Regions from separate parts of the Leisingera thetidis genome, predicted to be linked through region 2. Evidence: riboswitches for the same ligand, from Rfam matches in the RefSeq annotation. Region 2 holds a riboswitch; each other region holds the start of a gene.
The links. Region 2 has a riboswitch for cobalamin ahead of OKQ63_RS15675 (TonB-dependent receptor plug domain-containing protein). Riboswitches for the same ligand answer to the same signal wherever they lie in the genome.

Region 1: linked by a shared signal. The riboswitch ahead of OKQ63_RS16280 (hypothetical protein) and the one ahead of OKQ63_RS15675 (TonB-dependent receptor plug domain-containing protein) in region 2 are both predicted to bind cobalamin.
Region 3: linked by a shared signal. The riboswitch ahead of OKQ63_RS13200 (ABC transporter substrate-binding protein) and the one ahead of OKQ63_RS15675 (TonB-dependent receptor plug domain-containing protein) in region 2 are both predicted to bind cobalamin.

The regions. Positions count from the first base shown of each region.
Region 1 is NZ_CP109787.1:3,370,222-3,380,291, reverse strand. Features, by position in the region: gene ltaE (low-specificity L-threonine aldolase) at 1-99, shown strand, start outside; gene recR (recombination mediator RecR) at 203-802, opposite strand; gene OKQ63_RS16300 (GNAT family N-acetyltransferase) at 938-1,441, shown strand; gene OKQ63_RS16295 (YbaB/EbfC family nucleoid-associated protein) at 1,504-1,848, opposite strand; gene OKQ63_RS16290 (DNA polymerase III subunit gamma/tau) at 2,029-3,849, opposite strand; gene OKQ63_RS16285 (protein-tyrosine phosphatase family protein) at 4,044-4,577, shown strand; gene OKQ63_RS16280 (hypothetical protein) at 4,646-5,050, opposite strand; cobalamin riboswitch at 5,161-5,382, opposite strand; gene OKQ63_RS16275 (TetR/AcrR family transcriptional regulator) at 5,401-6,009, opposite strand; gene OKQ63_RS16270 (alpha/beta hydrolase family protein) at 6,080-6,958, shown strand; gene OKQ63_RS16265 (SRPBCC family protein) at 6,970-7,437, opposite strand; gene nudC (NAD(+) diphosphatase) at 7,495-8,478, opposite strand; gene OKQ63_RS16255 (5'-nucleotidase C-terminal domain-containing protein) at 8,801-10,070, shown strand, end outside.
Region 2 is NZ_CP109787.1:3,258,933-3,269,002, reverse strand. Features, by position in the region: gene OKQ63_RS15700 (DUF6925 family protein) at 1-694, opposite strand, end outside; gene OKQ63_RS15695 (adenosylcobinamide amidohydrolase) at 687-1,343, opposite strand; gene OKQ63_RS15690 (ABC transporter ATP-binding protein) at 1,343-2,098, opposite strand; gene OKQ63_RS15685 (FecCD family ABC transporter permease) at 2,095-3,078, opposite strand; gene OKQ63_RS15680 (ABC transporter substrate-binding protein) at 3,075-3,911, opposite strand; gene OKQ63_RS15675 (TonB-dependent receptor plug domain-containing protein) at 3,915-5,810, opposite strand; cobalamin riboswitch at 5,969-6,177, opposite strand; gene OKQ63_RS15670 (EAL domain-containing protein) at 6,409-7,248, opposite strand; gene OKQ63_RS15665 (sterol desaturase family protein) at 7,373-8,305, opposite strand; gene OKQ63_RS15660 (hypothetical protein) at 8,302-8,700, opposite strand; gene OKQ63_RS15655 (hypothetical protein) at 8,789-9,130, opposite strand; gene OKQ63_RS15650 (hypothetical protein) at 9,286-9,870, shown strand; gene OKQ63_RS15645 (TlpA disulfide reductase family protein) at 9,978-10,070, opposite strand, start outside.
Region 3 is NZ_CP109787.1:2,748,633-2,758,702, forward strand. Features, by position in the region: gene OKQ63_RS13175 (membrane dipeptidase) at 1-647, opposite strand, end outside; gene OKQ63_RS13180 (aldehyde dehydrogenase family protein) at 785-2,230, opposite strand; gene OKQ63_RS13185 (LysR family transcriptional regulator) at 2,336-3,223, shown strand; gene OKQ63_RS13190 (ABC transporter ATP-binding protein) at 3,268-4,029, opposite strand; gene OKQ63_RS13195 (FecCD family ABC transporter permease) at 4,026-5,075, opposite strand; gene OKQ63_RS13200 (ABC transporter substrate-binding protein) at 5,072-6,082, opposite strand; cobalamin riboswitch at 6,242-6,433, opposite strand; gene OKQ63_RS13205 (succinylglutamate desuccinylase/aspartoacylase family protein) at 6,621-7,664, opposite strand; gene rimK (30S ribosomal protein S6--L-glutamate ligase) at 7,669-8,574, opposite strand; gene OKQ63_RS13215 (hypothetical protein) at 9,009-9,296, shown strand; gene OKQ63_RS13220 (paraquat-inducible protein A) at 9,343-9,960, shown strand; gene OKQ63_RS13225 (paraquat-inducible protein A) at 9,927-10,070, shown strand, end outside.

The sequences.
Region 1 (10,070 bases), 110 kb from region 2:
GGCGGCAGCGCCGGCGCGATCCGGATGGTGCTGCACAAGGACGTGGATGACAGCGCGCTGGCGCGGGCGGTTCAGGGGCTCAAGGGTTTTTACGGCTGACAAGCTGAGGAAGGCCGCGCCCGCCAAAGGCGGGCGCGGCTCCGGAAAATTCAAATTTTCCGGCCAAAATTTTTTCTTAAAAATTTTACGGCGGGATGCGCCGTCAGATTTCCTTCCGCGCCCGCAGCGCCGCGGAGATGGTGCCTTCATCCAGATAATCCAGCTCGCCGCCGATCGGCACGCCTTGCGCCAGCGAGGTGAGCCTGACCCGGCCCTCCAGCAGGTCGGCGATGTAATGCGCCGTGGTCTGCCCGTCGATGGTGGCATTCAGGGCCAGGATGACCTCGCTGATGCCTTCGGCGGCCACCCGGTCCGCCAAACGGGGAATGCGCAGATCTTCCGGTCCCACTGCGTCCAGTGCCGACAGGGTGCCGCCCAGCACGTGGTAGCGGCCCTTGAACACGCTTGCGCGCTCCATCGCCCAGAGGTCGGCCACATCCTCGACCACGCAAAGCTCGCCGTTGGCGCGCTCTTCATCGGTGCAGATCGGGCAGATCTCGCTGGTGCCGACGTTGCCGCAGTTGAGGCATTCACGGGCGGTCGCGGCGACCTCGCTCATCACGTCGGCCAGCGGCGTCAGCAACAGGGCGCGTTTGCGGATCAGATGCAGCACCGCGCGCCGCGCCGAGCGCGGCCCCAGCCCCGGCAGCTTGGCCATCAGGGCAATCAGGTCTTCGATGTCGCTGGTGGAGTTCTTGATCATGCCTCGGGCCCTTGTCTGTCCAGCCATATAGGCTGATTGCAGCGGGGATGCGCAAGGGCAGGGCGGCAAAATGTTCGGGGTTTGTTTTGCTGCTGCCCGGGGGTATGCCTTGGCAGGGCCGGCGGAGGGTTCGGAATGAGACGTGCCACAGAGCAAAAGGAAAACGGGGCGCGGCAGCTGCGTTTTGCCCGGCTGACGGACGTGGCGCCGCAGGAGATTGCCCGCCACATGTCAGATCCACGGATGGCAGAGCATATGCCGTTGCTGACCGGAAGCTGGGATGAGGCCGCTGCCAGGGACTTCGCGGCCGCCAAGGAAGCCTGCTGGCAGCGCGACGGGCTGGGCCATTGGGCTTTCTTGCGCGGTCAAGACTATCTTGGCTGGGGCGGGTTCCAGAAAGAGGGACGCGAATGGGATTTCGGGCTGGTGCTGAGGCCGGACTGCTTTGGCCTGGGGCCGGCCATTGCCCGCAAGGCGCTCGCGTTTGCCCGGCGGGATGCGCGCATCCCCTTTGTCACCTTTCTGCTGCCGCCAACACGCCGCCATCTGCGTCCGCTGGCACGGCTGGGGGCTGCTCAGGCCGGTGAGGTGCATTACGAGGGGCAGCGTTTTTTGAAGTTCCGGCTGGAGACGAGCTGAGGCGGGCAAGAAAAAGGCGGCTCCAAACGGGCCGCCTTTCAAGCATGGAAGCGTGCGGCCGCTTAGAACGGCAGCTTGATGTCCTTGGGCAGGCCCATGCTTTCGGTCAGCTTGGCCATCTCTTCCTGCGCCTTTTCCGCCGCCTTGGCCTGGGCGTCCTTGATCGCGGCCAGGATCAGGTCTTCGACCACTTCCTTGTCGTCGCCGTTGAAGATCGACGGATCGATGTCCAGCGCTTTGAGGTCGCCCTTGGCCGAGGCGGTCGCCTTGACCAGGCCCGCGCCGGCCTCGCCGGTGACCACCACGTTGTGCAGGTCTTCCTGCATCTGGGCCATTTTGCCCTGCAGTTCCTGTGCCGATTTCATCATCTTGGCCATGTCGCCAAGACCGCCGAGGCCTTTGAGCATCTGAAGTCTCCTGAGATTCCGGTTTGGAGGGTAGATACGGGGCGCGCGGGGCTGAAACAAGGGGGAAGGTTCACCGGATCAGGGGAGCATGGCACCCTTCCGCCCGTCCCGGCCGGCTGAACCGGGTCCCGGAGCAATCAGCAGGGAGATGGCCGCACCCGCAAATTCCTGGAGCGTTGCTCAGCCGTCCTCGAACGGATCCCATTCATCCTCGACCTCGGGCAGGGCCTCGGCGGCGACTTCGGCGGCCAGTTCCTCGGCGGTGCGGATGCGGGTGATCTTCGCCTTGGGAAAGCTCTCCAGCACCGCCTGCACCAGCGGATGGGCGGCGGCTTTCTCGCGCAGGGCGTTTTCGGCGGCGTCGCGGACCTCGGCAATGGTGGGGGCGTCGCCGTCGGGGGCGATGGAGACCACCCAGCGCGCACTGGTCCAGTTCTGCAGCGCCGTGCCAAGCCGCGCGGCGAGATCCTTGGGAGCCTGGGCGGAGGGGGTGAATTCGATCCGCCCGGGCTGGTAGGAGACCAGGCGCACGCCGCCCTCGACCTCGACCAGCAGTTTCACGTCGCGGTTGGTGCGGATCAGCTCGACCACATGTTCGAAACTCGGGTAGCGGGCCAGCGCGGAGCTGACTTGCGGCGCCAGAGCCGCCACGGTGCCGCCACCGCCATGCGCCACGGGCGCGCCGCCGCCGGGCCCGCCCTGGCCGCCATAGCTGCCTTGGGCATTGCCGCCGCCTGAGCTCCCAAGGGCCGGAGCGCCCATGCCCTGCATCGGCACGCCGCCGCCCGGGCCCTGGCCCGGGGGCGGCGGCGGGGTGTCCTGCAGCTTGCGGATCAGTTCCTCGGGCGAGGGCAGATCGGCCACATGGGTGAGGCGGATCACCGCCATCTCAGCCGCCATCATCGCGTTCGGCGCGGCAGCCACTTCCTCCAGCGCCTTCAGCAGCATCTGCCACATCCGGGTGAGGACGCGCATCGCCAGCCGCTCGGCCATCGCCTGGCCGCGGGCGCGCTCGTCGGGGCTGACGGTGGGGTCCTCGGCGGCATCGGGGGTGATCTTCACCACCGAGACCCAATGGGTGATTTCAGCCAGATCGCGCAGCACCGCCAGCGGGTCGGCGCCCTCGGCATACTGGCCGGATAGTTCGGTCAGCGCCGCCGCCGCATCGCCGCGCAGGATCATGTCCATCAGGTCCAGTACCCGGCCGCGGTCCGCGAGGCCCAGCATGGCGCGGACCTGATCCGCCGTCGTCTCGCCCGCACCGTGGGAAATCGCCTGATCCAGCAGCGAGGTGGCATCGCGGGCGGAGCCTTCGGCAGCGCGGGTGATCAGCGCCAGCGCGTCTTCGGCAATCTCTGCGCCTTCCGCCGTGGCGATCCTGCGCAGCAGGGCAATCATCACCTCCGGCTCGATCCGGCGCAGATCGAAGCGCTGGCAGCGCGACAGCACCGTCACCGGCACCTTGCGGATCTCGGTGGTGGCAAAGATGAACTTCACATGCGCGGGCGGCTCCTCCAGCGTCTTCAAGAGCGCGTTGAAGGCGCTGGTCGACAGCATGTGGACTTCGTCGATGATGTAGATCTTGTAGCGGGCCGAGGCGGCGCGGTACTGCACGCTGTCGATGATCTCGCGGATGTCGTTCACGCCGGTGCGCGAGGCTGCGTCCATTTCCATCACGTCGACATGGCGGCCCTCCATGATCGCCACGCAATGCTCGCACTGGCCGCAAGGATCGGTGGTCGGGCCGCCCTGGCCATCGGCGCCGACGCAGTTCATGCCCTTGGCAATAATCCGCGCGGTGGTGGTCTTGCCGGTGCCGCGGATGCCGGTCATGATGAAGGCCTGCGCGATGCGGTCGGCGGCAAAGGCATTTTTCAGCGTCCGCACCATGGCGTCCTGGCCGACCAGATCGGCAAAGGTCTCGGGCCGGTACTTGCGGGCCAGAACCTGGTATTTGGAGGGGCCGGTGCCGCCGGGTGTGCCGCTGGGGATGTCGTTCATGATGTCTCGTGCCGGATTCGGGATGCGGAGCGCCCGCGTTCCGCGCAGGGTATTGAAGCGCGCCGCATTCGTCCACCGCAGAAGGCGGCAATCCTGAGGCCGCAAAAGGGCTTTGGGATTGCGCGGTTAGAAGCTAGTCTGCGCAGACGGGGAGATGCGGGGGCATGCAGGAACGCAGCGGCTGAGGAGGCGGTATGCGAACTGACGAAACCTCGAAGCCTGCCGCGCAGGACGGCGCGGCGCAGGCTGGCCTGATCATCCATGCGCTGTCGGCCGGCGGCGGCATTCTGGCGCTGTGCCGGCTGCCCGGCGGGGCGGGCGATTACCGGGGCGACCTGATCCAGATCTATCAGTGGAAACCGGGGCTGGTGCTCTCGATGACCACGGCCGAGGAGCATGACGCCGCGGGGGTGCCGCGGCTGGGGATCGATATTCAAAGCATGGCCTGCCGCTGGCTGCATCTGCCGGTGCCGGATTTCCAGGTGCCGCCGCCCGCGGTGGCGGCGAAATGGCCCGCCGCCAGCCAGTCGGCACGGCAGGCGCTGGGCGGCGGCGGCCGGGTGCTGGTGCATTGCCGTGGCGGCTGCGGGCGGTCGGGCATGGCGGTGCTGCGGCTGATGATCGAATGCGGCGAGGATCCGGCGCAAGCGCTGGCGCGGCTGCGGACGGTGCGGCCCTGCGCAGTGGAGACTGACGGGCAATTGCAGTGGGCCTGTGCGGCGCAGTAGGCAGGCCGGGCCGCCACGCAAGCCAGGAACGCAATCGCCCGGCTCTCAGAGCTTGCGTGATTTCGGTTTCACAGCGCCATCATCTGTTCCGCCTGCCGCGCTTCGGCGGTTTTCGGCAGCGCCTCCATCAGCGCGCAGGGGCGGGCGTCCAGTTTCGAGGCCGCAAAGCCGGTGCCGCCGCGGCTGAGGATGGCATCGGCAAAGCGGTCCAGCCCTTCGCGCGGGGCCTCTCCACCCACGCCGCAATACAGCCGGATCCGGTCATGGCTGGCGGCAAACTGCGCCGGGCAGGTGCGCGGGCAGCCGTCCAGCGCGGTGGTGCCGGTGATCTCGAAATCCTCCTGGGTCAGCGGTTTGGCCCTGGTCATCGCCTCGGCCAGCTTGGCGATCATCCGTTCCGCCGCAGGGCAGGGGCGCCCCAAATACTTGCAATCCGTTGCCGCATAGAAATGCGTCTGGTCCGTCCAAATCATATCTGCGCCCTCCGCGCGTGGCGCGGGGGTCTGGCGGACAAGAGACCGGATGAATGACGGAAAGCCTCCGCCGCAGCCATCAGACCCTGTCCGGACACCCCGCCCGGTTTCGAGTTTCACTTCCGATGGCAGGTCTCCTGACTTGCGGGTCGTCGCTTTCCCGATCCTTCCCGGCCTTTTTGCGGGCCAGTGGCTCTATCGGGGTCGCTCGCCGCTTACAGTTGCGGGGGCAGCCGCGGAATTGGCCTGCTTGCGTGCAGGCCGCACCGTGTTCCCTTTTCATCCCGGACACAAGATTCTGTGGCGCGGGAACCATCGCCACCAGCGGTAGCGGCTGGCGCCCCGAGTCGTCAATCGTTTTTCTGCAACTGCATTGGTGCGTGCATCTGCCGGTGCAGCCCCCGGATCACATCCGAGTCGCGCCGCACCCGCGCCAGCTGCCAGCCGCCCTGCAGCAGGACATAGAAGTTTTCGGCGGCGGCGCGGGCCGCGTCCTGCGGCAGGCCCAGGCGCTCGGCATGGCGGGCAGTGGCCGCGATCCAGCCCTCGAACAGCTCCGCGGCGTGCCGGTGAAAGGCCTCGTTTTCGGGTCCTGCGAACAGGGTGGCAGAGACCGGGCAGCCGCTCCATCTGCCTTGCTTGTCGAACAGCTTGGCCAGTTTGTAGCAGACCGTCTTGGCGCCTTCGGGAAAGCTAGGGGCCGGGTTGAAGGCGGCGTCGATCAGCTCCAGCATCTGATCCGAGGCCCAAGCCGCCGCGGCCAGCGCGAGGTCGGATTTGCCATTCGGGAAATGGTGGTAAAGCGAGCCCTTCGGCGCCGCGGCAGCGGCCAGCAGCTCTGCCAGGCCGGTGCCGGTATAGCCCTTGTCGCGGAACAGGCGGGCCGCGGCGCGGATCAGCCGGTCCCGGGTCGGAGGCAGGCTGTCCTGATGCGGGCTGGCTGTCGTCACGTCAGTCATGGCGGCAGCTTGACAGCATTGGACCAAATGGTCCAGTCAGGGATTAGACCGATTGGTCTAGGAGGCCGCCATGCTGGACAGACACGCAGAACATACCGCCGGTATCCGGGAGCAGGAGCTGCGCTTTGCCTCCGGGGACGGGGAGCTGGCCGGGCGGCTGTACCAGCCGGCCGGGACGGCAAAGGCGGCGGTGGTGCTGAACGGCGCAACCGGGGTGCCGCAGCGCTTTTACCGGCATTTCGCGCGCTGGCTGGCGGCAGAGCGGCAGATCGCCTGCCTGACCTATGACTACCGGGATTTCGGAGACTCGGCGCAGGGCCATCCGCGCCGCTCCAAGGTTACAATGGCCGAGTGGGCGCTGGTGGATCAGCCGGCCGCCCGGGCCGAGATGCGGCGGCACTGCGCGGGCGTGCCGTTGTGGGTGATCGGCCATTCGCTGGGGGCGATGCTGATGCCCCTGCAGGATGGTCTTGAGGACGTCGCCCGCATGATCGTGGTTGCGGGCGGCTTGGTGCATCACCACGATCATCCCTGGCCCTACCGAGCGCTGGCGCTGGCTTTCTGGTTCGGCCATGTGCCGCTGGCGGCCGGTGCCCTGGGCTATCTGCCCGGGCGCGCGGTGGGGTTCGGGGCCGATTTGCCCGCCGGGGTCTACTGGCAATGGCGGCGCTGGTGCACCACCCGGGGCAGCTACCTGCCGGACACCGGCCGCAGCCTGCCGCGCCCCCGCTGGGCCGAAAGCGGCATTCCGGTGGATCTGTTTGCGATCGCGGATGATGACGTTGTGCCGCCACCTGCCGTGTGGCGCCTGGGCGAGGTTTTCGGCGGGGTGCCGCAGCGGCGTACGGTGCTGGTGCCGAACCGGTCGGGCCTGCAGGCGATTGGCCATCTCGGCGCCTTTGCCCCGGCCAATGCCAGCCTGTGGCCCGGTCTGATTCCGCAGATCTGATGCGCAGCCGGTCAGGCGGTGCGGTTCAGCCGTTCCTCGGTGATCTTGGCATATTCCGCCAGCCGCAGCTTGAACCGGCGGGTAAGGTTGCTGCGCGCCAGTTTCAGCGATTGCACCAGCAGGCGGCCGGTCAGGGTCGTGGGCGACAGTGTCAGCTGCACCGACATGCGGGTCCGTTGCGGCGACAGCGCCAGCAATTCAACCTCCATCCGGCCGTCGATGCCGCTGCCGCCGCCGGTCAGGATCATTCCGGTGACCGGCGTGTAAGATGCCAGCGCCAGCCGGATGTCGCGCTGCTTGCCGCGGAAGCTGAAGGCCAGGTCCCACGCCAGGCCTTTTTCCGGACTGGCAGGATCGCCGATGCGCTGCAGCTCGATGCCGCGCCGCAAGGCGGAGCGCTCCAGCAGCTCGAAATCGCTGATCGCGCCGAACACACCGGCAATCGGGGCTTCGATATCTTCTTTGCTTAGAAATTCCATGCTCGCCTGCCTCAGTTGCGCCGCCTGGCTGCCACGCCTTTTGCGGCAATATGCGCTCTAGTCCAGCGTGTCCGCAAGCCAGTTCTTGAGCAGAAAATGGGCAATTGCCCCCTCGCGCGAGGGTTTCATCACCGGGTGGCCGCCTCCGAAGACGGTCATCATCTCCTCCCGGCTGACCCACAGCGCGTCTTCGATTTCATTCGGATCGATGCTGATTTCCCGGCTGAGAGCAATGCCTGCGCAGCCGAACATCAGCGACATCGGAAAGGCCCAGGGCTGGCTCGACAGGTAGCTGACGGCGCCGACCCGGACGCCGGTTTCCTCAAAGGTCTCGCGGCGCACGGCGGCCTCCAGCGTCTCGCCCGGCTCGACGAAGCCCGCCAGCAGCGAGTACATGCCCTCGGGCCAGCCGGGAGAGCGGCCCATCAGCACCGAATCGCCGTGCGTAATCAGCATGATGACAACCGGGTCGGTGCGCGGGAAATGCGGCGCCTTGCAGGACGGGCACAGCCGCTGCCAGCCCGCCTGGGCCATGTCGCTGGGCGCGCCGCAGCAGGCGCAGAACCGGTGGCTGCGGTGCCAGGACAGCAGCGCCTTGGCGGTGGCCGCCAGTTCCGCTTCCAGCGGAGTGAGGCGGGCCATCACCCGGCGCAGCTCGGCAAAGACATGGGCTTCCGGCAGGCCGGGGTGCCGCTGTTCGCTGGCATCGGCAAAGCTGTTGAGAGCATCCCGGTCCAGGTCTTCCGGCTGCCAGTCACTGAGGTCGCAGGCAAAGCAGGGGGCGCCGTCCGGGTCCAGCCCGAGGAACAGCGCGGCGTCCCTGCGGCCCGCGGCCAGCGGATGCACCGGGTCCGTCCATGCCAGGCCGCAGGGGGGATCCGTCTCCGCCCCGCGTCTGGTCAGCGGCTTGCCGCGCCAGACAAGCAGCACTTGGGCCTGCGGGCTGTTCCAGGCCGCGTCCAGGGCCGCCGCATCATTGCGCAGATGCGCGGCGCGCTCCAGTCCGCCGCCGCCGAAAGTCACCTGTTCTGCGCGTTTCATCGCGGCTCTCCTCTGACTGGCGGCGCGGCGGCCGCACGCAACGGGTGGAACTGGGGCATCCTTGACAGTGTGCCGCAGGGGTTTCCAGCAATCGCCGGTGATCCGTTCTTGCCTGTCACTGCGCCGCCACACCCGCAGCGCGGCCAGTGCTGCAGAATACGGCGGGCCAGGCCTCTGCGGCGGCGGGACCGGGAAAAATGAGCAAGCTGCAAAAAGGTTTCTTTGCAAATCGTTAAAACGCTGATTCAAATGACTCCGGGACAGAAATGGCGCTGGAAGGCGCTGCAGGGAGCACGCAGGCAGTGTCAGCAGGAACTGGAACATGGTGACCGGGGCGGGAGCCCCTGATGCCCCGGCCACCGGGCTGCTGCAGATTCTGGCGACCACCGACCTGCACTGCAATCTGCTGAGCCATGATTACTATGCCGACCAGCCGGATCCGGCCATCGGCCTGTCGCGTGTGGCCAGCCTGATCGCCAGCGCACGGGCGGAAGCGGCCCGGCAGGGCGCGGCCAGTATCCTGGTGGACAATGGCGACAGCTTTCAGGGCTCGCCGCTGGGGGACATCATTCCCGGGGCCGCGGGGCCGCATCCGCTGGCGCGCGCTTTTCAGGTTCTGGAATATGATGCCGCCGGCCTTGGCAACCACGACTTCGATTTCGGGCTTGCAGCGCTGGCGGGGGTCGTCAGGGACATGCCTTGTCCGGTGCTGTGCTCCAACCTGACAGCGGTGCATCCGGGGCTTGAGCTGCCGTTCCTGCCGTCGGCAGTGCTGGAGCGGCAGATCCCGGGCCGGCCGGATTTGCCGCCGGTGCGGATCGGGGTGCTGTCGGTGCTGCCGCCGCAGACGCTGGTCTGGTGCGGCCAGCAGCTGCAGGCGCAGCTGGCGGCCGGCGGCATCGTCGGCACCGCAGCCGCCCAGGCGCGCCGGCTGCGGGCGGAGGGCTGCGATCTGGTGCTGGCGCTGGCCCATACCGGTGCGGGCAGCACGCCTGGCGCAGACTGCAGCGAAAACGCTCTGGTGCCGCTGGCGGCTCTCGCGGAAATCGACGCCGTGGTGGGCGGCCATACCCATCTGACGCTGCCGGACCCGGCGCTGGACTTTGCCAAGCCGGTGGTGATGCCGGGCGCGCATGGCTCGCATCTCGGGGTGATCAGCCTGGAGCTGGAGTATCGCGAGGCAGGCTGGCGGCCCGCGGGCGGCGGCGCCGGCCTGCGGCCGGTGGCGCAGAAAAGGCCCGCCGGGGCCGTGCCGCTGGCGGAAGAAGAGCCCGGCTTCCTGCGCGCGCTGGCGGCGGACCATGCCCGCACCCTGGAGCGGATGCGCCAGCCCGCCGGCCGCAGCCCGGTGGCGATGCATTCCTATTTCACCTTCTTTGCCCCGGACCGCAGCCTGGCACTGGTCGGCAGCGCCCAGGCCGCGGCGGTGCGGCCGCTGCTGCGGGACTGCGGGGCGGAAAGCCTGCCGCTGCTTGCCGCCGCGGCGCCTTGCAAATTCGGCGGCCGGTCGGGCCCGAAGTCCTACACCGATATTGCCGCCGGGGATCTTTGCGCCCGCAATATCGCCGATCTGCAGGTCTTTCCGAATGAGC
Region 2 (10,070 bases):
GGTTCTCCGGATGCACGCCGCAGCAGGGCACCCAGCCCTCGGGGATCGGGGTGTTGGCCGAATGGGTGCGCTCGGCGCGCAGCAGTTTCGGCAGCACATGGGTGTGCGGGCCTTCGGGGGATTTGCCGCCGGTGTCGGGGCCGCCGATCCTCTGATAGACCTCGACCCGGCCGATGCGGGTCAGCAGCACCCGGTGCGGGTGGTGCATCAGGATCGCGCCCATCGCCGGATTGCCGGGCTCGAACAGCGAGCGGCCGGTGTTTTCCTGCAGCACATCCAGCAGCTCCGGGTCAGAGGTGCGGATGCAGAAATCCGCCTGATACTGGCCCAGCCCCATGTCGAACAGCCCGGCGCCGCGGTCCTCCTCGCGCAGCGCGTCCCGGTCCGGTCCAAGCGCGGTCAGCACATCGCGCCGGTTCATCGCGGCGGCGTCCTGCGGCAGGCAGAGCGAGACCGCCTGGGTCCAGCGGTGCGGCTTGGGGCTGAGGGTTTCATACGCCACCGGGCGCACGCCTGCGAGGGTTTCGATGCGCAGCCCGCCGCGGCTGGTCACCTGCATCAGCCCGGGGTATTGCTGCGGCGCCGGGTCGCCCGCCACGTGATGGAACTCGGCAATCGCCCCGAAGGACCCCATGTTCCAGCCGCAGTCCTCCTGCATCAGCGCGGCCTTCAGTACCTGTTGAAGCTCAGGCATGTGCTGCCCTCCTGTTGGTTGTTTTCCATTCCAAGGCGCCGGTGTGGACGGCCTGGTAAACGGCGCGGCCGATCGCCTCGCCGGTGGCGGTGTGCAGCCCGGCATAGGCGTTCGGGCCGGCCGGGGCGGCCACGGCAACGCAATCGGTGCCGGTGCCGGTTGCGGCGCCCGCGGGCAGAGTGATGCCGGCCTCCATCACCGCGGCGGTGCGGGCCTGGACCGCGATGCTCATCGCTTCGGTCAGGCCGCCGCAGGTCAGCCCCTGCGACAGGCGCAGGGCAACATTGATGGTGCCCCAGCTGCGGCCGGCATAATCCATCCGGCTGCCGATCCGTTCGGCATTCGACAGGCCCACGGTGGCAACCGCATGGGCGCTGATGCCCTCCACCGTGGCCTCGGCTTCGCAATAGCGGCGCACATCGCGCGAGGTGAGGAAGGCCACCGCATCCGCGCCGCCGCGCGCGGCAAGCTCCCTTGCGAACCAGGCGCCAACATCCAGGTCCGGCGGCAGGTCGCTGTTCCTGACCTCACGCCACAGGATCCGGCTTGCGGCGACCAGGCCGGGACGGTTCACCGCCCAGCTCAGCACCTGCATCTCCGCGCCGAGATCAAACTCGATCCAGGGCCGCTCCAGGGTGATACCGCCCATCACAGCACCTCCAGCGGCTGGAAGACGGCGCCTTGCGCCGTGGCTTCATGCCAGACCGAGATGCCGAAGGCGCGGGCCATCAGCGCCGGTGTCAGCACTTCGGCGGGCGGCCCGTCAGCCAGAATGCCGCCTTCGGCCAGCAGGATCAGCCGGGTGCAGTGGCGCGCCGCCAGCCCCAGGTCGTGCAGCGACACCAGCGCCGCACGGCCTTCGCGGGCAAGGGCGGCAAAGACCTCCATGGCGGAGATCTGATGCGCGGGATCCAGCCCGGCAGCCGGCTCATCCGCCATCAGGAGCGGCGTGTCCTGCGCCAGTGCGCGGGCGATCAGGGCGCGGGCCTGCTCGCCGCCGGACAGGCGCGAGGCGGCACGCTGGCGGAACGGCTCCAGCCCCATGCGGGCGATGGCCTGATCCACCCGTGCCTGATCGCCCGGCGGCAGCCGCAGCCCCCGCGGCAGATGCGGCAGGCGGCCAAGCGCCACCAGCCGCTCCACCGGAACCGGCCAGGCGATCTCGCGCGACTGCGGCATCCAGGCGGCGGCCCGGGCGCGGTCTGCGGCCGTCATTTCCGCCAGCGAGCTGCGGCCCCGCGACGGGATCAGCCCCAGCGCCGCGCGCATCAGGCTGCTTTTCCCCGCTCCGTTCGGGCCCAGCAGGCCAACAAACTCGCCTGCCCGGATGTCAAAGGACACATCGCGGAGCACCGGGCGGTTCCGCAGGGTGACCGAGAGGTTTCCGACCGAAAGCACGCTCATGCCAGTCCTTTCCGCGTCTTGCAGATGAGATGCAGGAACAGGGGGGCGCCGACCAAGGCGGTGACCACCCCGAGCTTCAGGTCCCGCGACGGCAGGATCAGCCGCACCGCGATGTCGGCCAGCTGCAGCATGATGGCGCCGCCCAGTGCCGAGGCCCACAGCAGGCGCGACGGCTGGCCGCCGGCCAGGGGGCGCAGGATATGCGGCACCACCAGGCCGATAAAGCCGATGGCGCCGGCCACCGCCGTGGCGCCGCCGACCACGCTGGCCGTCCCGACCACCAGCAGCAGCCGCAGCCGGTTCAGGTTCAACCCCATGGTCCGGGCCGCATCCTCGCCCAGGGTCAGCGCATCCAGCCCCCGCGCCAGCATCAGCAGGATGGCGCCGCCGCTCAGCGCAAAGGGCAGCAGCAGCCAGACATGCAGCATCGAGCGGTCGGCCAGCGAACCCATCATCCAGAACACGATCTCATTGGCGGCAAAGGGGTTGGGCGAGAGATTCAGCACCAGCGAGGTGAGCGCCGCCGCCATCGCCGAGACCGCAATCCCCGCCAGGATCAGCGTCAGCGAGCCGCCCTGCGGCCCGGCCAGCGCCATCACCAGAAACACGCCTGCCAAGGCCCCCGCCAGTGCCGCCAGCGGCAGCCCCAGCGCGGCGGTGGCCGCCAGCCCGGTATTGATCGCCAGCACCGCCCCCAGCGCCGCCGAGGAAGACACCCCGATCAGCCCCGGTTCCGCCAGCGGGTTGCGCAGGTAGCCCTGCATGGCGGCCCCGGCCAGCCCCAGCCCTGCGCCGATGATCACCGCCAGCAGCGCCCGCGGCAGGCGGATTTCGCGCATCACCAGGGTCAGCGGGCCGTAACTCTCGTCAAACAGCGCGGCCAGGCTGGCGCCGATGCCCGCATCGGCCGGCCCGACGGCGAGCGAGACCGGAAACAGCACCAGAACCGCGGTGGCAAGGGTCAGCATCAGCCGGGTCATTCCGGGTCCTTTCGTTCCAGATAAATGCGGCGTTGCTCCGCCAGCGCCGCCACCGCCCGCAGGACATGCGGGGTGCCGCAGACCCAGTCGGCATCGCGGATCCGCCCGGCACCGCTGCGCGCCGCCAGACGGCGCACCGCCGGATGCAGCAGGATCTCCTCGCTGCGCGAGCCGCGCGGATAGGGCGAGGTGCCGATCAGAAGATCGGGATCCGCCATCGCCAGCAGTTCCAGCGGCAGATGGCCGGAGTGCGCATAGCCCAGCTCATCCGCGATGTTGCGCAGCCCCGCCGCCTGCAGGATCCGGCCCGCCAGGGTCAGGCTGCCGGAGGTGAACCTGTTGGCGGCATAAAGCGCGGCGCGCGGCGCCGCCGGCCCGGTGTTCTGCAGCGCGGCCAGCCGCTGGTCATAGTCCGCCAGCAGCCGGCGGGCGGCCGCCTCGCGGCCCAGGGCCTCACCCATCTGCAGGATCCGCGCCCGCACATCCTGCAGCGAGCGGGCGGGCTGGAACACCGCCACCGGCACGCCAAGGCGGCGCAGCATGTCGGTGGTGGCCGGGGTGGAATACGCACCGGCAATCACCAGATCCGGCTGCAGGAGATAGATCTCCTCGGCCAGCCCGTGATTGACGGGATAGGCCAAGGCCTCCTTTGCCATGGCCGAGGCACGGGCATCCCGCGCGATATAGGACACCGAGGCCAGCTGGCCGGGGCCCGCCAGCATCATCGCCAGCTGGTCGGCGCAAAGGTTCATGGTGACCACGCGCGACGGCCCGGCACAGGCGGCGGCGGCGGCCCAGAGGAGGGCAAGGGCTATGCCGGGCAGACGGAGCATGGATCAGAACGAGGCTCTGACGCCAACATAGGCCGCACGGCCGCGCTTGGCGTAGCCCCAGACGTCCGCGTAGTCCTCGTCGAACAGGTTGGTGACGCGCCCGGTCAGCACCACGTTATCCGTCAGCTCATACTGGGCCGCCACATTCACGGTGGTGTAGTCCGGCAGCTCGGCGGTGGCAAAGGCGCCGAAGAACTGGCTGTCCCAGTTGCCTGCCACATGGCGGATATCGGCAGCAACCGAGCCGCGGCCGTTGAAGGTGTCAAGCGTGGCGCTCAGCAGCAACTCATGCTCCGGGCGGCGGATCTCGACCGAGCCATTGGGGTTGGTGGCGTCCAGATAGGTGTAGGAGAGGCGCAGATCGAGGGCATCGGTGGCGTCCAGGCTGGCCGCCAGCTCGACACCCTTGCGGTCGCTGCCGCCGGCCTGGTTGCGGTAGGAGAACGTGGTTGCATTCACCATGTAGCTCTCGATCTCGCCCGTCAGCGTCTCATCGAAATAGGTTGCGTCAACCCGCCCGCGCCCCTGCAGCAACGGTACCTCAACCCCGAAATCGAAGCTGCGGTTTTCCTCAGGCTGCAAGTCCGGGTTGCCAAGGTAGGTGGTGGCGCCAAAGGTGCTGTTGGCGAACAGCTCAAAGTAGGAGGGGTTCACGATGCCGGTGCCGGCCGAGCTGTGCAGGCGCACGCCGCTGCCTGCGAAGGTATAGGAGGCGCTGGCGGTCCAGCTGGTCGCGTCTTCGAAGACGCTGTTGCTGTCGTGGCGCACCCCCAGCTGCAGGTCCAGGCCATTGGCAAAGCTGCCGCGGTATTCCAGGGCAATCGACTTGGTTTCGCGCACAAAGGCCGGGTTGGAGCTGCTGGAATCCTCTTCCCATTCCAGCATTGCGTTCAGCAGATGCTCCGCCTTGTCTGCGGGCTGCCCGTCCAGGCCGAAGCTCAGCAGGTACTTCGCCGCTTCGGTCCTGGTCTCGGTCGGGGTGCCGCCGTTGAGGGAGCGGTCAAAGTCCGTGCGCTCCAGCGACAGCCGGTGCGTCAGGCGGCCGCCCAGAGTGTCCAGCTCGCCATAGACCTGGGCCAGCTGCTCATCGCGGTCACTGAATTGCGCCGGATCGTCCACGACATAGCTGGCCGCATCCGCCGCGGTGAAAGACGTGCTGTCGCTGTCATAGCGCTCATCCGAGGAGCGGAAGTTGAAGCCGAGCTTCAGCCGGCCGGTGGCCAGAAAATCGCCCTTCAGCTGCAGGGTATTGCGGCGGATGCCGTCTTCTTCGCCGCCGTCGCCGGAAGCGTCAAAGCCGTCGTCGTTATCATGGGCGAAGCTGAAGGCGATACCACCGCGTCCGGTCCGCGACGAAACCCGCGCCGAGGCGCGGTAACCGTCGGTGCCGGCCTCGGCGCTGCCGCCGTATTCGGTGCCGATGCCGCCGGTCTTGGTGATGATGTTGATCACGCCGGCGGAGGCGTTGGAGCCGTAGAACACCGACTGCGGGCCGCGCAGCACCTCGATGCGCTCGATATTGGCGGTGTCCAGGCCGGAGAGGAAGTATTCGCTGTCACCGCCCGAGGCCTCGACGCCGTCGATCAGGATCAGCGTGTGGTTGGCTTCGGCGCCGCGGATGCGGACCTGGGTGAAGCTGTCGCCGGAGCCGCTCACCATCAGGCCGGGAACCGAGCGCAGCGCGTCCTGAACGGTGCTGATGCCGCGGTCTTCGATCTCTTCGCTGGTCAGGACCGAGACGGCGCGGCCGTATTTCTGCGCCTCGACCGGGGTGAAGCCGCCGGAGACGATGATTTCGCCCAGATCGGTGATCTCCGCGTCCTGGGCGGTTGCGATGGCGGGGACGGCGGCCAGGGCGGCGGCCAGTGAGGCGATCGGGGACAGGGTTGCCTTGCGCATATTCCATTCCTCCCGGCCCGCGCAGCACGCACAGGCCAAGCGGCTGCCCGGGGCGGGCAGCATGTTCGAATTTGGGTCTTTGAAAGGCATTGCCCCCGCAGACGGTGAAAACTGCCACCACTACGGAAATCCGTTATCTGCGGCGCGCCCCGCACCGGGATAGGGTGATCATCCTGGCAGGTCTCCTGACTCGCGGGTCGAGGCGTTGCCGCGCCTTCCCGCCCCTGGGGGCAGTGGCATATCGCAGCATTGCTCTCCGCTCACAGTTGCGGGGGCAGTCACGGATTTGGCGCCTTTTGGCTACACCGCACCGTGTTCCCTATTAACCGGGTGGTTTCCCAGCCGGACCAGAATGGCCGCGACTTAGGCAAATCGGACCGGCTCTGTCAAGACCGGGGATGAGCAGGGGCACCGCAGCCGGCGGCGGGCGGGAGCGCGGCGGCGGCCGCCCCGGAGCGGGCCAAGCGGGCGGCATGCCCCGAAAGCGGACCGTGCGGAGGCACCGGAACAGGCGGAGGCACCGGCTCAGGCGCAAGAACTTGCTGCACCGCTTTCCTGCCGTTTTCCTGCGCAGCCTTGCGGCGGCTGCCAGCCGCCTTCAGCCTGTTTGCTGGCGCTGTTTCATGGACTCGATCCAGGGCGGTGCAACGGACGGTGCGCCGAACAGAAAGCCCTGCAGGCAGTCGACGCCGTTTTCAACAAGGAATTCAGCATCTTCCCGGCTTTCCACCGATTCCGCGACAATGAACATGTCAAACTGCTTGGCAATCCCGACCAGGGCCCGGACAACCGCCTGGTTGTCGTGGTTGGCGTGAATACCGCGCACAAACTGGCCGTCGATCTTGACCGCGTCAAAGAAGAACTGGCGGAAATGGCCGATCGCGGTGGTGCCGGCGCCGAAATTGTCGAGCGCAAAGGCAATCCCGTGCTGCTGCATCCGGCCGGTGAAATCAGTGACCAGCTCCGGTGCCGCCATGGCCGACGCCTCGGTGATTTCCAGCACCAGCCGCTCGCCCAGGGCGGGGTCGCGTTTCAGGAAGCTTGCCAGCACCCGGGTCCAGCGCTGATAGCCGATGGAGCGGGCCGACATGTTGACGGACAGCCGGATATGCGGGGATTTTTCCAGCGCCCGCAACCCGTGCTGCAGCGCCAGGCAGTCCAGTTCGCGGCCGATTTCCTTGTCCTCGACCACATGCATGAACTCGCGGGCGGGAATCACCCGCCCGGTCGGGTCCAGCACCCGGATGTATCCTTCGTAAAAGGCGACGCCATGCGGTGCCATTGCCTGCATGACGGGCTGGTAGGCCAGCACGGTCTGATCGTGCCGCACCGCTTCGGCCACCATATCCAGCGTCGACCGGTCGCGGCCGGCCACTGCCGCGTTCAGCGGGTTTTCGGAGCCTTCGGGCAGATCTGCAAGGGGGTGTTGTCTGTTCATGTGCTGCTGCGGCCCTGTTCCGGCAAAGTTGTGACACAGTATGATCCTTGCCGCAGCTTCAGGCAAAAGGGTTGAGGCGGAATTAAAGATCGCATTTGAATGATTTGCCTCGGGCGCCCCGGCCTCAGCCGCCGAAGCCGGGGGTGCCGGCGTCTTCGGGGTGGCGCGCCAGATGGCCGGCCTTGATCCGGGCCGAGGTCCCGCGGCTGCCGTCATGGCTGTAGCCGGGCGGCGCAAAGGCATAGAGCAGCCGCTGTTTCCAGCTCAGCCCGGGCTGGGCCATGTCCTTGAAAAGAGCCGCCCATTCATGAAAGGCCACCCGCAGCGGGTTGAAGGTGGCGATGTTGTGCACCAGGCCGAAATCGGGCCGGTCGTGGTCCTGTTCCGGCACGAAGGTGCCGAACATCCGGTCCCAGATGATGAACACGCCGGCATAGTTGCAATCCAGATAGCGCGGGTTCCTGCCGTGGTGGGCGCGGTGGTGGCTGGGGGTGTTCATCACCGCCTCGAACCAGCGCGGCAGCCGGGTGATCGCCTCGGTGTGGATCCAGAACTGGTAGATCAGGTTGAGGCCGCCGCAGAACAGCACCAGCGCCGGGTGGAAGCCCAGCAGCACCATCGGCGCCTTCACCGCCATCATGAAGGTGAAGGTGCCGGTCCAGGTCTGCCGCAGCGCGGTGGTCAGGTTGTAATGCTGGCTGGAATGGTGATTCACGTGCGACGCCCAGACCCAGCGCACCCGGTGGCCGAACCGGTGCACCCAGTAGTAGCGCAGATCATCCAGCACGAAACACGCCGGCACCGCCCAGAGCGAGGTGCCCATGTCCAAGGGCGTGATCTGCCACAGCATCATCAGGAAACCCCAGGCGAGAAAGCCCAGCAGCAGACCCTCCGCGACGCTGCCCGCGCCCATGATGAGCGAGGTCACGGCATCGCGGGTTTCATACCGCCCGCCGCGCCGCGTCAGGGCAATCCACAGGAACTCGGCCAGGATCGCGGCGATGAAGAACGGCACCGCCAGCTGGGTCGCGTCAGGGTAGGAAACCGGTCCGCTCATGCGGCCTCCGCCGCGGTTGCGATCCGGGCCAGCCATGCCCGGCGCTCGCCTTCCGGCAGGGTAAGGGAGAGGCCGGGGGCCGCGAAATCGTTGAAGTCGAACCGCAGCCCGGTGGCGGTCTCGCGGATCCTGCATCCGGACAGATGGCGGCCCGCGGTGCCGGCGCCGAAAGCCCAGAGCAGACCGGCGCCGCTGCCGGTCAGGACCAGCGCGGCCTGGCCGCTGGCGGCCGGCAGCACCCTGGCAGGGGGATCCTGGGGAAAGTGGCGCAGCCAGGTCGCGCGGGCGGTTTCAGGGCCCAGAACCATCTGCCGGGAGCACCCGGCCAGATGCAGCAGCGCGGCAATTGCGGATATCCCGCCCGCGACCAGGGCCAGCAGCAAGTCAAGCGGCATCACGTCCTCCCGCGGGCAGCTTGGCGGCCCGCGGGAAGGCTGTCAAAGGTGGCGTGGGGTCAAGCGCCGGGCGGCCCGCCGCCCGCCGCTAGCCCGCCATCGCAGCGGTGCGCGGCCGTGCCAGCACCTGGATCTGCACCACCCGTTCGACAAAGGGCACCAGCCCCTCCGGCCCGGAGGCGCGGTCCTTGAGGTGGATGCAGACATCCGGCCTGAGCGCGGCAATGATGCCGATGAGATCGCCGCGGATCTGGTCATCCAGCCCGGCCCCCATGATCACGCATTCGATGCGCGGCTCGTTTTCCAACTGGCGCACCACTTCCGGCTGGTCATGCGCGCCCAGCCATTGAATCGGCAGATGGTCAAGCTGCTCTGCGACATTGCCAATCACATGCGGCAGCTTGCCAATCAGTAACACAACAGGTTTCATTTCACTCTCCACCCTACAAGCGGGCGCCTCTTAGGGACGTCCCTCAAGAATGACGTAGCGCGAAATGAGCGGGGATCACGCCGGGATGAACTGCAGGGTGAGAGCGATGGCCGTCGGGCTAGGAACATCCAATATTGAAATGTGGTGGACATTCAATGTTGCCGGATGCTTTGTATTCGAAATGCAAACCTGAGTTGAAGGATGGATTGTTGAGCTTTTCTCATTTCAGTTCCAAACACGCGGTCAAAGCTGCCTGTGTAGTGACCTCAGCTGGCTTAGCGGCTTGCGCGCCACTGCCGGAGCCTGAGCCGCTTGTGCCAGCTCCTTTCCTCGAAGCGGACCGCCCTGCACCCAGAGGTAAAGCAACGCGCCAAGTGGCTTTCCGGTCAGATGAAAAGCGTTCCGGCTCTACTTCACCAGTCATTGCGTCGTGCAGGATCAAGGGCGCGGAATTTCAGGCCCGTTTTGAGACCCCTGCAACCTTGGCAATTCCAGTAGACGGTGAGGGGCGGGCTGCCATTGATTTGGTCAGCTGTAAATATGGCAATTTAGTAGCCGAATGGACGGGTATACCTGGCACTAAAACCCGCTGGGCTTCTGTCTGGTTTCCTGTCGTTGCAGCAAGTGACGGGAAAATTGAGAAAGGAGAGGCTATGTATTTATTTGGTGAAGATGAACAGGTGGACTTTGTGGTGTCATACGGCGGCTACATCGGCGCCATTAACGGCAAAGAGCCATAGGCCAGTCGAATCTGTAAAAACAGTTGCGGTTTAAGGCCTTAAGATCACATTGCGCTGCATAATTGCGGATCCCAAGGACCTATGGGAGTCCGCAGGGCATGGCGTCATCACCCCTCAGCCTCGCCGATCATCGCCTTGATGATCGCCTTGGCGCTGTCCGAATTCCACTCGGCATCGCCCAGCAGCCGCGCCACCTCGTT
Region 3 (10,070 bases), 510 kb from region 2:
TTGGACTTGTCCTTGAGGTGATGCGGATAAACCGAGAAGCCCAGCATGCCGCCGTGGCCGGTCACCGCGCGGATCACATCGTCCTTCTTGTTGCGCAGGGCGGGCGACCATTCATGCGGGTTGGCATGGGTGATGGCGATGGGGCGGCTGGAGATCTCCGCCGCCTCGATGGTGGAGCGGTCGGCGGAATGGCTCATGTCGACCACCAGGCCGACGCGGTTCATCTCCTTGATGACCTGCTTGCCCATCCGGGTCAGCCCCATGTCCTCGGCCTCGTAACAGCCCGTGGCCAGCAGCGACTGGTTGTTGTAGGTGAGCTGCATGAAGCGCGCACCAAGGGTGTGCAGGATCTCGACCAGGCCGATGTCGTCCTCCATCGGCGACGGGTTCTGGAAGCCGAAGAACACCGCAGTGCGCCCCGTTTCCCGCGCCGTGTCGATGTCGGAGGCCCACTGCCCCTTCATTATCAGGTCCGGGTACTGCTCGAACCAGCGGTTCCACTTCTCGAAGTTCAGAACCGTCTCGCGGAAGTTCTCGTGGTAGGCGATGGTGACCTGGATCGCGTCCACGCCGCCTTCCCGCAGCTGGCGGAAGATTTTCTCTGACCAGTTGGCATATTGCAGGCAATCGATACGGTATCCGGTCATTCAAGCACCTCGGTTTTCAAAGTCCAGCACCCGGCCTTCAGGCAGCGGGCAGGAAGCGCCCGCCTCAGGGGAAACGAGGAGGACGGGCGCTTCCGCAAACTGGCAGGCCGGTATCCGGCGCTGCCAAGGTTTCACTCTCAGACCGGCTTGCCGGCGCTGATGTAGGCGGTCTTGACGGTGGTGTAGAACTCCGCCGCCGCCTTGCCCTGCTCGCGCGGGCCATAGGAGCTGTCGCCGCGGCCGCCGAAAGGCACGTGGTAGTCGGTGCCTGCGGTCGGCAGGTTGACGGTGACGACACCGGTGCGCGCGTTGCGGCGGAAATGGGTGGCGCGGGCGAGCGAAGTGGTCACGATGCCCGAGGTCAGGCCGAAGTTGGTGTCGTTCACCACGCTCAGCGCCTCGTCGTAGCTGCCGACCTTGATCACGCTGGTCAGCGGCGCGAACATTTCCTCGCGATTGATGCGCATGTCGTTGGTGGTGTTCAGGAACACGCCCGGCGACATGTAGAAGCCCTCGTGCGGCATCTCCAGGCGCTGGCCGCCGCAGGCCAGCTCGGCGCCTTCGGATTTACCCAGATCGGCATAGGCCAGGTTCTCGTTCAGCTGCTGCTCGCTGACCACTGGCCCCATCTGCACGCCCGCTTCCAGCGCGTGGCCCACTTTCATGGCCTGTGCCCCGGCGACAAGCTTGTCGACAAAGGCATCGTGAACGGCCGCGTGGACCACGAGCCGGGAGGAAGCGGTGCATTTCTGGCCGGTGCCGCCGAAGGCGCCGCCCAGCGCCAGGGTGACGGCCAGGTCCAGGTCGGCGTCGTCCATCACCGCCAGCGCGTTCTTGGAGCCCATCTCCATCTGCACTTTGGTCAGGTTCTGGATCGCCGCGGCGGCGATGCCCTTGCCCACCGGCACCGAGCCGGTGAAGGAGATCGCGTTCACCTTGGGGCTTTCGACCAGGCGCTGGCCGATCGAGCGGCCCGAGCCCATGACCAGCGAGAACAGGCCTTTGGGAATGTCCTGGCGTGCGATGATTTCGGTCAGGGCCACGGCAGAGGCCGGGGTGATGTTGGCGGGCTTCCAGACCACGGCGTTGCCGTAGCACAGCGCCGGCGCGATTTTCCACGAAGCGGTGGCGGTCGGGAAATTCCAGGGGGAGATGATGGCGACCACACCCACCGCCTCGCGGCGCACGTCCACCTCGATATCGGGGCGCACGGAGTCGGCGTTTTCACCGATCTGGCGCAGGCATTCGGCGGCGTAATAGGTGAAGAACTGGCCGGCGCGGTAGACTTCGCCCTTGCCCTCGGCCAGCGGCTTGCCTTCTTCGCGCGACAGCAGCGTGCCCAGCTCCTCGGCTCGGGCCATCAGCTCGTTGCCGATGTTCATCAGAACCGCCTGCTTGCGCTCCAGCCCGTAAGCCGCCCATTCCCGCTGTGCAACCTGCGCCTGGTCCAGCGTTGCCTCCAGCTGATCGGCGCTGGCCTGGGCAAACATGCCGACCAGATCGCTCAGATCCGACGGGTTGCGGTTTTCGATTTCGCTTTCGCCAGCCAGCCATTCGCCGGCAATCAGGTTCAATTTGGTCACGGTTCGGCCCCAGATGCTGAATTTCGGATTTACAGCAGGATGGACTTCGCGCCTTCCATCAGTCAAACTCAATTAACTGAACGCAACTTCAATATTATTGAAATCATGGCCCTGAAGATCGAAATGCTGCGCACCTTCTGCACCGTGGCGCAGACCGGGAACCTGTCAGAGGCGGCAAACCGGCTGGGCCGGACTCAGTCGGCTGTTTCCATGACGCTGAAACAGATGGAGGAGCATCTGGGCAAGAAGCTGTTCGAGGGCGAGCGCAAGAACCAGCTGTCGCCGCTGGGGGAGCAAGTCTTTGACCTGGCCCAGAAACAGGTGCGCCAGTTCGATCAGACGGTGCAGAGCATCGAGATGGCGGCAGAGGCGCTCCACGGTCTGATCCGCATCGTCTCGGTGCCGTCGGTGGCTGCGCTGGTGTTCCCGCCGGTGCTGGAGCACATGACAGCCAGCTATCCCGGCATAAAGGTCGAACTGCGCGACACCGACACCCAGCAGGTGCTGGATGCGCTGGCCGAGGGAAAGGCCGACATCGGCATTGCCTCGGGCTATCATCCGCTGAACGGGGTGAAGGCGGTGCCGCTGTTCGAGGACCGGTTCGGGCTGGTCTGCTCCACCGGCCACCCGCTGATGCAGCAGGCCGGCCCGCCCGTCATTGCCGACATCATCGGCCCCGCCTTTGTCCGCAACGCCCTGTGCGGCCTGATCCGGAACGCGCATTTCGTCGAGGCCAGCGGCACGGCGGATGTAACGATCCACAACACCCATTCGCTGATCACCATGGTGCGGACCGGCAAATGGGTGACGGTGCTGCCGGAAACCGTGGCCCGGTTCATGCCCGACTCGACGGCGTTCCGTCCGATTGCCGACCTGCCGGACAAGCGCGAGGTCTACCTCTACCAGCGCGAACGCTCGCGCTTTGCCGCGCTGACCGAAGACTGCTGCGCCTTCATCCGCTCCAGCGGCCTGTTCAGCAACCTGGCCGGCTGAACGGATCCTAAGGCGGCAGCGGCGCCGCCGCTTGGCGGGCGGCCTCAGGCCAGGTGGAAGGACAGGAACGGATCGGCCCCGTCGCCGTCCCGCAGCCAGCGCGCCCGGATCCCGAAGAACTCCGAAACCGTCTCCGGCCGCAGCGCCTGCTGCGGCGTGCCCAGCGCCACCAGACGCCCCCGCGACAGCACCGCGACCCGGTCGCAGGTCATGGCCTGGTTGAGGTCATGCAGGGCCACCACCGTGGTCACCTTCAGGTTCCGGATGCAGTCCAGGATCGACAGCTGATGCTGAATGTCCAGATGGTTCGTCGGCTCGTCCAGCAATAGCAGCCCGGGCCGCTGCGCCAGAGCGCGGGCGATGTGCAGCCGCTGCCGCTCGCCGCCGGAGAGGGTCGCCCATTCGCGCTGCTCAAAGCCCTCCATGTCGACCGTCCGCAGCGCCTTGTCCACATGCAGGCTGTCCTCGCCGCTCCAGGGCCGCAGCGCCGACAGCCAGGGGGTGCGGCCCAGTTCCACCACCGACCGGGCGGTGATGCGCTCGGCGGTATCGGCCTGCTGCTCGACAATCGCCACCCGCTGGGCGATCTGGCGGCGCTTCAGCCGGGCCAGCGGCTGATCCGCCAGCAGCACCTCGCCCTCCGACGGGCGTGCCAGTCCGGCCAGCAGCCGCATCAGCGTCGACTTGCCGGAGCCGTTTGGCCCCACCAGCGCCAGCGTCTCGCCCGGCTGCACCGCCAGCGACACATCCGACAGCAGCAGCTTGCCGCGCACCGCATAGGACAGGCTGCGGGCTTCGATCCTCATCGCGCGGTCCTCTGCCCGCGCACCAGGATGACGGCGAAGGCCGGCGCGCCGATCAAGGCGGTAACCACCCCGATCGGCAGCACCTGGCCGGGGATGATGATGCGGGAGACAATGTCGGCGCCGATCAGGAACACCGCCCCGGTCAGGGCGGCGGCCGGCATCAGCCTGCGGTGGCCGGGACCGACCAGAAAGCGCGCCGCGTGGGGGATCACCAGGCCGACAAAGCCGATCGAGCCGACGATCGATACCATCACCGCGGTCATCAGCGCGGTGGCAAAGATCAGCACCACCTGCACCCGCCGCACCGGGATGCCCAGCGCCGCGGCGGAATCGGTGCCGAAGGTGAAGGCATCCAGCGCCCGCGCATGGAACCGGCAGATCACCCAGCCCGCCAGCGCCAGCGGCACCGCCAGCCACACGTCCGGCCAGCGCACGCCGCTGAGGTTGCCCATCAGCCAGAACATGATGCCGCGGGCCTGATCGGCATTGGCGGACTTGGCGATGATGAAGGCGGTCAGCGCGTTGAACAGCTGCGAGCCGGCGATGCCCGCCAGCACGATCTGCGCCGCCGCCGCCCGGCTGCCCCCTGCCCCGGCGGCGCGCGCCAGCAAAGCGACAAAGCCGAAGGCCAGCAGCGCCCCGTTGAAGGCGCCAAAAGACAGCGACAGAGCCCCGCCGCCAAGCCCGGCAATGGTGACAGCCACCGCCCCGGTGGAGGCGCCGGCCGAAATTCCAAGAATGTAAGGATCGGCCAGCGCATTGCGCAGCAGGGCCTGCAGCACCACCCCGGTCACCGCCAGCGCCGCACCGCAGGCCCCCGCCACCAGTGCCCGCGGCAGCCGGTAGCTCCAGATGATGCCCTGGTCCACCGGGTCCACCGGCAGCCCCGCTCCGGCCAGTTTGTTGGCCAGAACCGACAGGACAAGGTCAGGCGCAAGCGCGGTTTCCCCGATCATTGCGCCCGCCAGAACCGCCGCAGCCAACACCGGCAGGGCCAGACAGACGCCCCTGACGCCCTGCCATGCAACTGCGGCGGCCGCGCTCATTCGCCGGCGCCGATCGCGCTGAGTTCAGCGGCCAGATCCTCCAGCGCCGGAATCGCCCGAATGGTGGCATCCATCGCCTGGGCGTCCATCACCACGATGCGGCCGTTCTTCACAGCATCCATCTGGCTGGCGACCGGGTCGGTGCGCAGGAACTCCAGCTTTTTCTCGTGGTCATCTGCGGCAAAGCGGCGGCGGTCCATGCGGGCAATCACGATCACCGTCGGGTTGGCCCTGGCGATGGTTTCCCAGCCGACGGTGGGCCATTCCTCGTCCGTTTCGATCACATTGCGCAGGCCCAGCTGCTGCATCATGTAGCCGGGCGCGCCTTTTTGGCCGGCCACAAACGGGTCACTCTCCAGTTCGGGCGACGAAAACCAGAACACGGCAGAGGCATCCTCCAGCGCAACCTCCTGCGCCTTGGCAACAGCCGCGGCTTCGCGCGCCTTGTAGCCGGCCACCAGTTCGGCGCCCTTTTCCGCTTCGCCGAAGATCGCTGCCAGTTCCTCGATGCCCTGATAGAGGCTGCCGGTGGTGAACATCTGCGTGCGGGTGCCGTCGCCGCCGGTGGTGTTGTCCTTGCCGACGCAATCGGCGGGCATCACATAGGTCGGGATGCCGAGGTCATGGAACTGCTCGCGCTTGGCAACGATGCCTTCGGGTCCGACGTGCCATTCGTATTGCGCCGCCACCAGGCCGGGGCGCTTGGCCACCACGCTTTCAAAGCTCGGGTCGTTGTCGGCCAGCCGTTCGACCTTGGCGTTCACGTCTGCATATTCCGGCAGCACGTCGTTGAACCAGACCGAGGTGCCCAGCACCTTGTCGCCCAGCCCCAGCGCATAGAGCACTTCTGTGGCAGCCTGGCCAACCGTCACGGAGGACGCCGCAGGCGCCTCGAAGGTGACGGACTGGCCGCAGTTTTCGATGGTCAGCGGAAAGCTTTCGCCGGCAGCCGCAGCCTGGGCCGCGAGAGTGAAGGACAGGCCGATCAGGCCGGAACGCAGGAACATGACTTTCGATCTCCATGTGTCAATGACCGGAGAACGGGTGAAAGGGCATTGACCGGTGAGGCGAGGCGGACAACCGGGGCCTTCCGCCTGTGCAGCCGAGCCGGGTCCGGCAGCGGTGGCACGTTTTCATCGGCAACCTCCCCGGACAACCCCGCCCGGTGTGTTTCGGTTTTGCCGGCAGGTCTCCTGACTGGCGGGTCACTGTCTGTCCCGTCTTCCCAGACCGTTGCGGGCCAGTGACACGATGGGACAGCTCTCGCCGCCTACAGTTGCGGGGGCAGTTCCGTTTGGCGCCCGAAAGCACCGCGGATTCCCTCTTAGCCCTTGCGGGACCGGTAGAGCGCGGGTAGCGCATCAATTCCGCTGCGGCAAGAAAAAGTTATGCTGCTCCGGGAAATCTCCGCAAACAGCGCATCTGCGCCGCGGCAAGGACGCCGCCCGGGCGCAGCTGGAGCCGCCGCGTCAAATGCCGGTGCTGCATAGCCGCCGCGGCTGCCGTCCGGGGCGCAGTTCTGCGCCGGAGAAATATTGATTTTCCTCAGATGATCTCATCTTCATCAAACATCGGATCATCCTCCAGCTGCGTGCTGAGGTCCTCTACCGTGTCCCCGGCCCTCTCAAAGGAACGGATGCTGCCCAGATTGAACACGGCGTCCCCCTCGTTCACCACCGGCATCATCGCGCGGCCGACTATAAGCCCGTCGAAAGGCGCCAGGATTTCCTGGTCCTCCTCCCCAAAGGGGTCGGAAACGGATCCCATCAGCTCCCCCTGCCGGACCAGCCCGCCATCGGCTTTGTACACTCTGAGGAGGCCGCCCATTGGCGCCCGCAGCCATTTGCTGGAAGAACAGAACTGCGGCGGTGTCTTGGGTTTGGAAATGCCTTTGGCCGGCAGCATCCCCATGTGCCGCATTACCCGCAGGATGCCGGCCAGCCCGGCCCTGACCGACAACTCGTCAAAGCGCAGCCCCTCGCCCGCCTCATACAGAAGGACATCCTTGCCCATCTCCATGGCCGCGCTGCGCAGGGAACCTTCGCGAAGAGCGGACCGCATCACGATGGGCGGGCCGAAGACTCCGGCGAGGTCCCGGGCGCGCGGGTTGCCGGGCGGGATGCGGATCTGCGGAAAGTTCGTCCGATGGATCGCCGCCGAGTGCAAATCGATCCCGAGATCCGACCGGGCGACAATTTCGGTCATAAACAAATGCGCCAGACGCGACGCCAGCGATCCATGCTCGCTGCCGGGAAACACCCGGTTGAGATCCCGCCTGTCAGGCAGATAGCGGGACCTGCTGATGAAGCCGAAGGCGTTGACAATCGGCACCGCGATCAGAGTGCCCTTGAGCACCGCCAGGTTCGGCGTCCGCAGCAGCCGGCGCACGATTTCCACACCGATCACTTCGTTGCCATGCACGCCGCCGCTGACAAAAATCACCGGCCCGTCCCGACGGCCATGCACGACATGCGCCGACATGGTGACCGGCGTGTGATCGGACAGGACACTGACCGGAAGGTCGACGGTAAGCCGGGATCCCGGCGCCACCTCGGCGTGGCCGATGGTGAAGGGCGGACGCGCCTTCATGCCGTTACCCTTTGCCCTTGGTTTTGGTGGCCCCGGTCTTGGCATGTTTTTCCAGGAATTCGATCATCTTGCCGGCGATATCCAGGCCGGTGGCGTTTTCCACCCCTTCCAGGCCGGGGGACGAGTTGACCTCCATGACCACCGCGCCGTGATTGGCCCGCAGCATGTCGACGCCGCAGGCGTTCAGCCCCATGGTCTTGGCCGCGCGGACGGCGGTGGCGCGCTCCTCCGGCGTCAGCTTGACAATCTGGGCCGACCCGCCGCGGTGCAGGTTGGAGCGGAAATCGCCTTCGGCCCCGGTGCGCTTCATCGCGGCAACCACCTTGCCGCCGATGACAATCGCCCGGATATCGGTGCCGCCGGATTCCTTGATGAATTCCTGCAGCAGGATGTTGACCCCGGCGCCGCGGAACGCCTCGACCACCGATTTTGCCGAACGGTCGGTATCGGCCAGCACCACGCCGATGCCCTGCGTGCCTTCCAGCAGCTTGATCACAATCGGCGCGCCGCCGGCGAGTTTGAGCACCTCTTCGGTCTGCTTGGGGTCGTGCGCGAAGGTGGTGACCGGCAGCCCGACGCCATCGCGGGACAACAGCTGCATCGAGCGCAGCTTGTCCCGCGACCGCCCGATGGCGACGCTTTCATTCAGCGGGTAGACCCCCATCATTTCGAACTGGCGCAGCACCGCGGTGCCGTAGAAGGTGACCGATGCCCCGATCCGCGGGATCACGGCGTTATAGCCTGTCAGTTTCTCACCGTTGTAATAGATCTCGGGCCGCCGGGTTGCGATGTTCATGTAGCAGCGCAGCGTGTCGATGATGTCGAGCTGGTGGCCGCGCTCCTCTGCGGCGGCTTTCAGACGCTTGTGGGTATAAAGATTGGCGTTTCGCGCCAGCATGGCAATTTTCATATGTTGTCCTTTTCGGTCTGCCGCGCAGCAGAGGCGCGTTTGGTGGAGGCGGCGGCCAAGCGGGTTTTTCAGCCCCGCATGGCTGGCGGTCGTTGGAAAGACCAGCCGGACCGCCAGAGAGAGAAACGTCCAGCAGCCGGGTCACATCGCCGGAAGGGAGCCAACGGCGGCCTCCGGCCAATGGGGTGCGGCATCTGTATCGAAGCCCCGTCCTGATGAGTTCCGGCTGCTCAGGCAGGCCGTGGCATCAGCAGGCAGCTGCCCGATGCTGCGGTGTCCGGACCGAACCATTTCAGAGTCAGCGGCGGCAGTCCGGCGCCTGGCACCGGATTTTCCGGAACCATGTTCATCGCGCCGTTGCTCACCAAGGTTGCCGCCCCATCATACATGTGATATTTTTTCGCCCATAGACAAAAATTCATCGGAATTAGCGAATGTCCACCTTCGACAGCGCTGCTGAAGCTTTGGCAGGGCTTTATGCCCGGGACTTCGGAGGGAAAACCTCCGGCCGTTATAGAATTCCCCAGAAGCTGCTCCGGGAATTGTGCGGGCGGCACAGGCTTTACGAGGACGACATCACGGAGCTTACGCGTGCTCTTCTGGAAAAGGGCTATGTTCTGATTGATATGGAGAGCTTCTTTGTGGTTTTGAGTGCCAACTCCTTTGTCAATTACCGGCGGGTCGGCAAAGAAGTGCTGCCGGGGCTGACCTTCGCAGAGTGACTCCCGAACCGTTGCGGCACGCGCGGTCTGACTGGACAGGGGTGAAATGGACGCAGAACAACTGATCGCCTGCCCGGTCTGCGACGTGCTGCACCGGGACCGGGAAGTGGCGGCGCACACCATGGCCAGATGCGCCCGCTGCGGCACGGTTCTGGCCGCGCCCAGATCCGGTGCGATGACCCGGATCGCGATGCTGTCGCTGACTGCACTGATCCTGCTGGCTGCGGCGGCCGGTTTCCCCTTTCTGGAGCTGAAGGCCCAGGGCCTGTCGCACCGGGCCTCGGTGCTGGATGCGGTGCTGGCGTTTTCACGCGGGCCGATGGCGCCCTTGTCGCTGGCCACCGGCCTTCTGATCGTGCTGCTGCCCGCCGCCCGCTACGGTGCATTGGTCTACACCCTGGCGCCGATGGCCCTGGGCTGGCGCCCGGCGCCGCGGGCGGCTGCCGTCTACCGCTGGGCGGAGCGTCTAAAACCCTGGGCCATGGCCGAGATCTTCACAATCGGCGTGGCGGTGGCGCTGGTCAAAGTGTCCGGCCTGGCGCAGGTTGGGCTGGGGCCCGCCTTCTGGGCTTTTGCCGCGCTTCTGGTGGTGACCATTCTGACCGACAACTCGATTTGCAGGCTGACCGTATGGAAAACCCTGAAGACGCGCGGCGCTTCCTGACTGCCGCCGAAGCCGGGCTGGCAGGCTGCCGCGCCTGCGGCACCGCGAATTCGGGCGGCGCGCAGGCCTGCGCCTGCTGCGGCGGCCCCCTGGACCCAGCCGGACCGGCC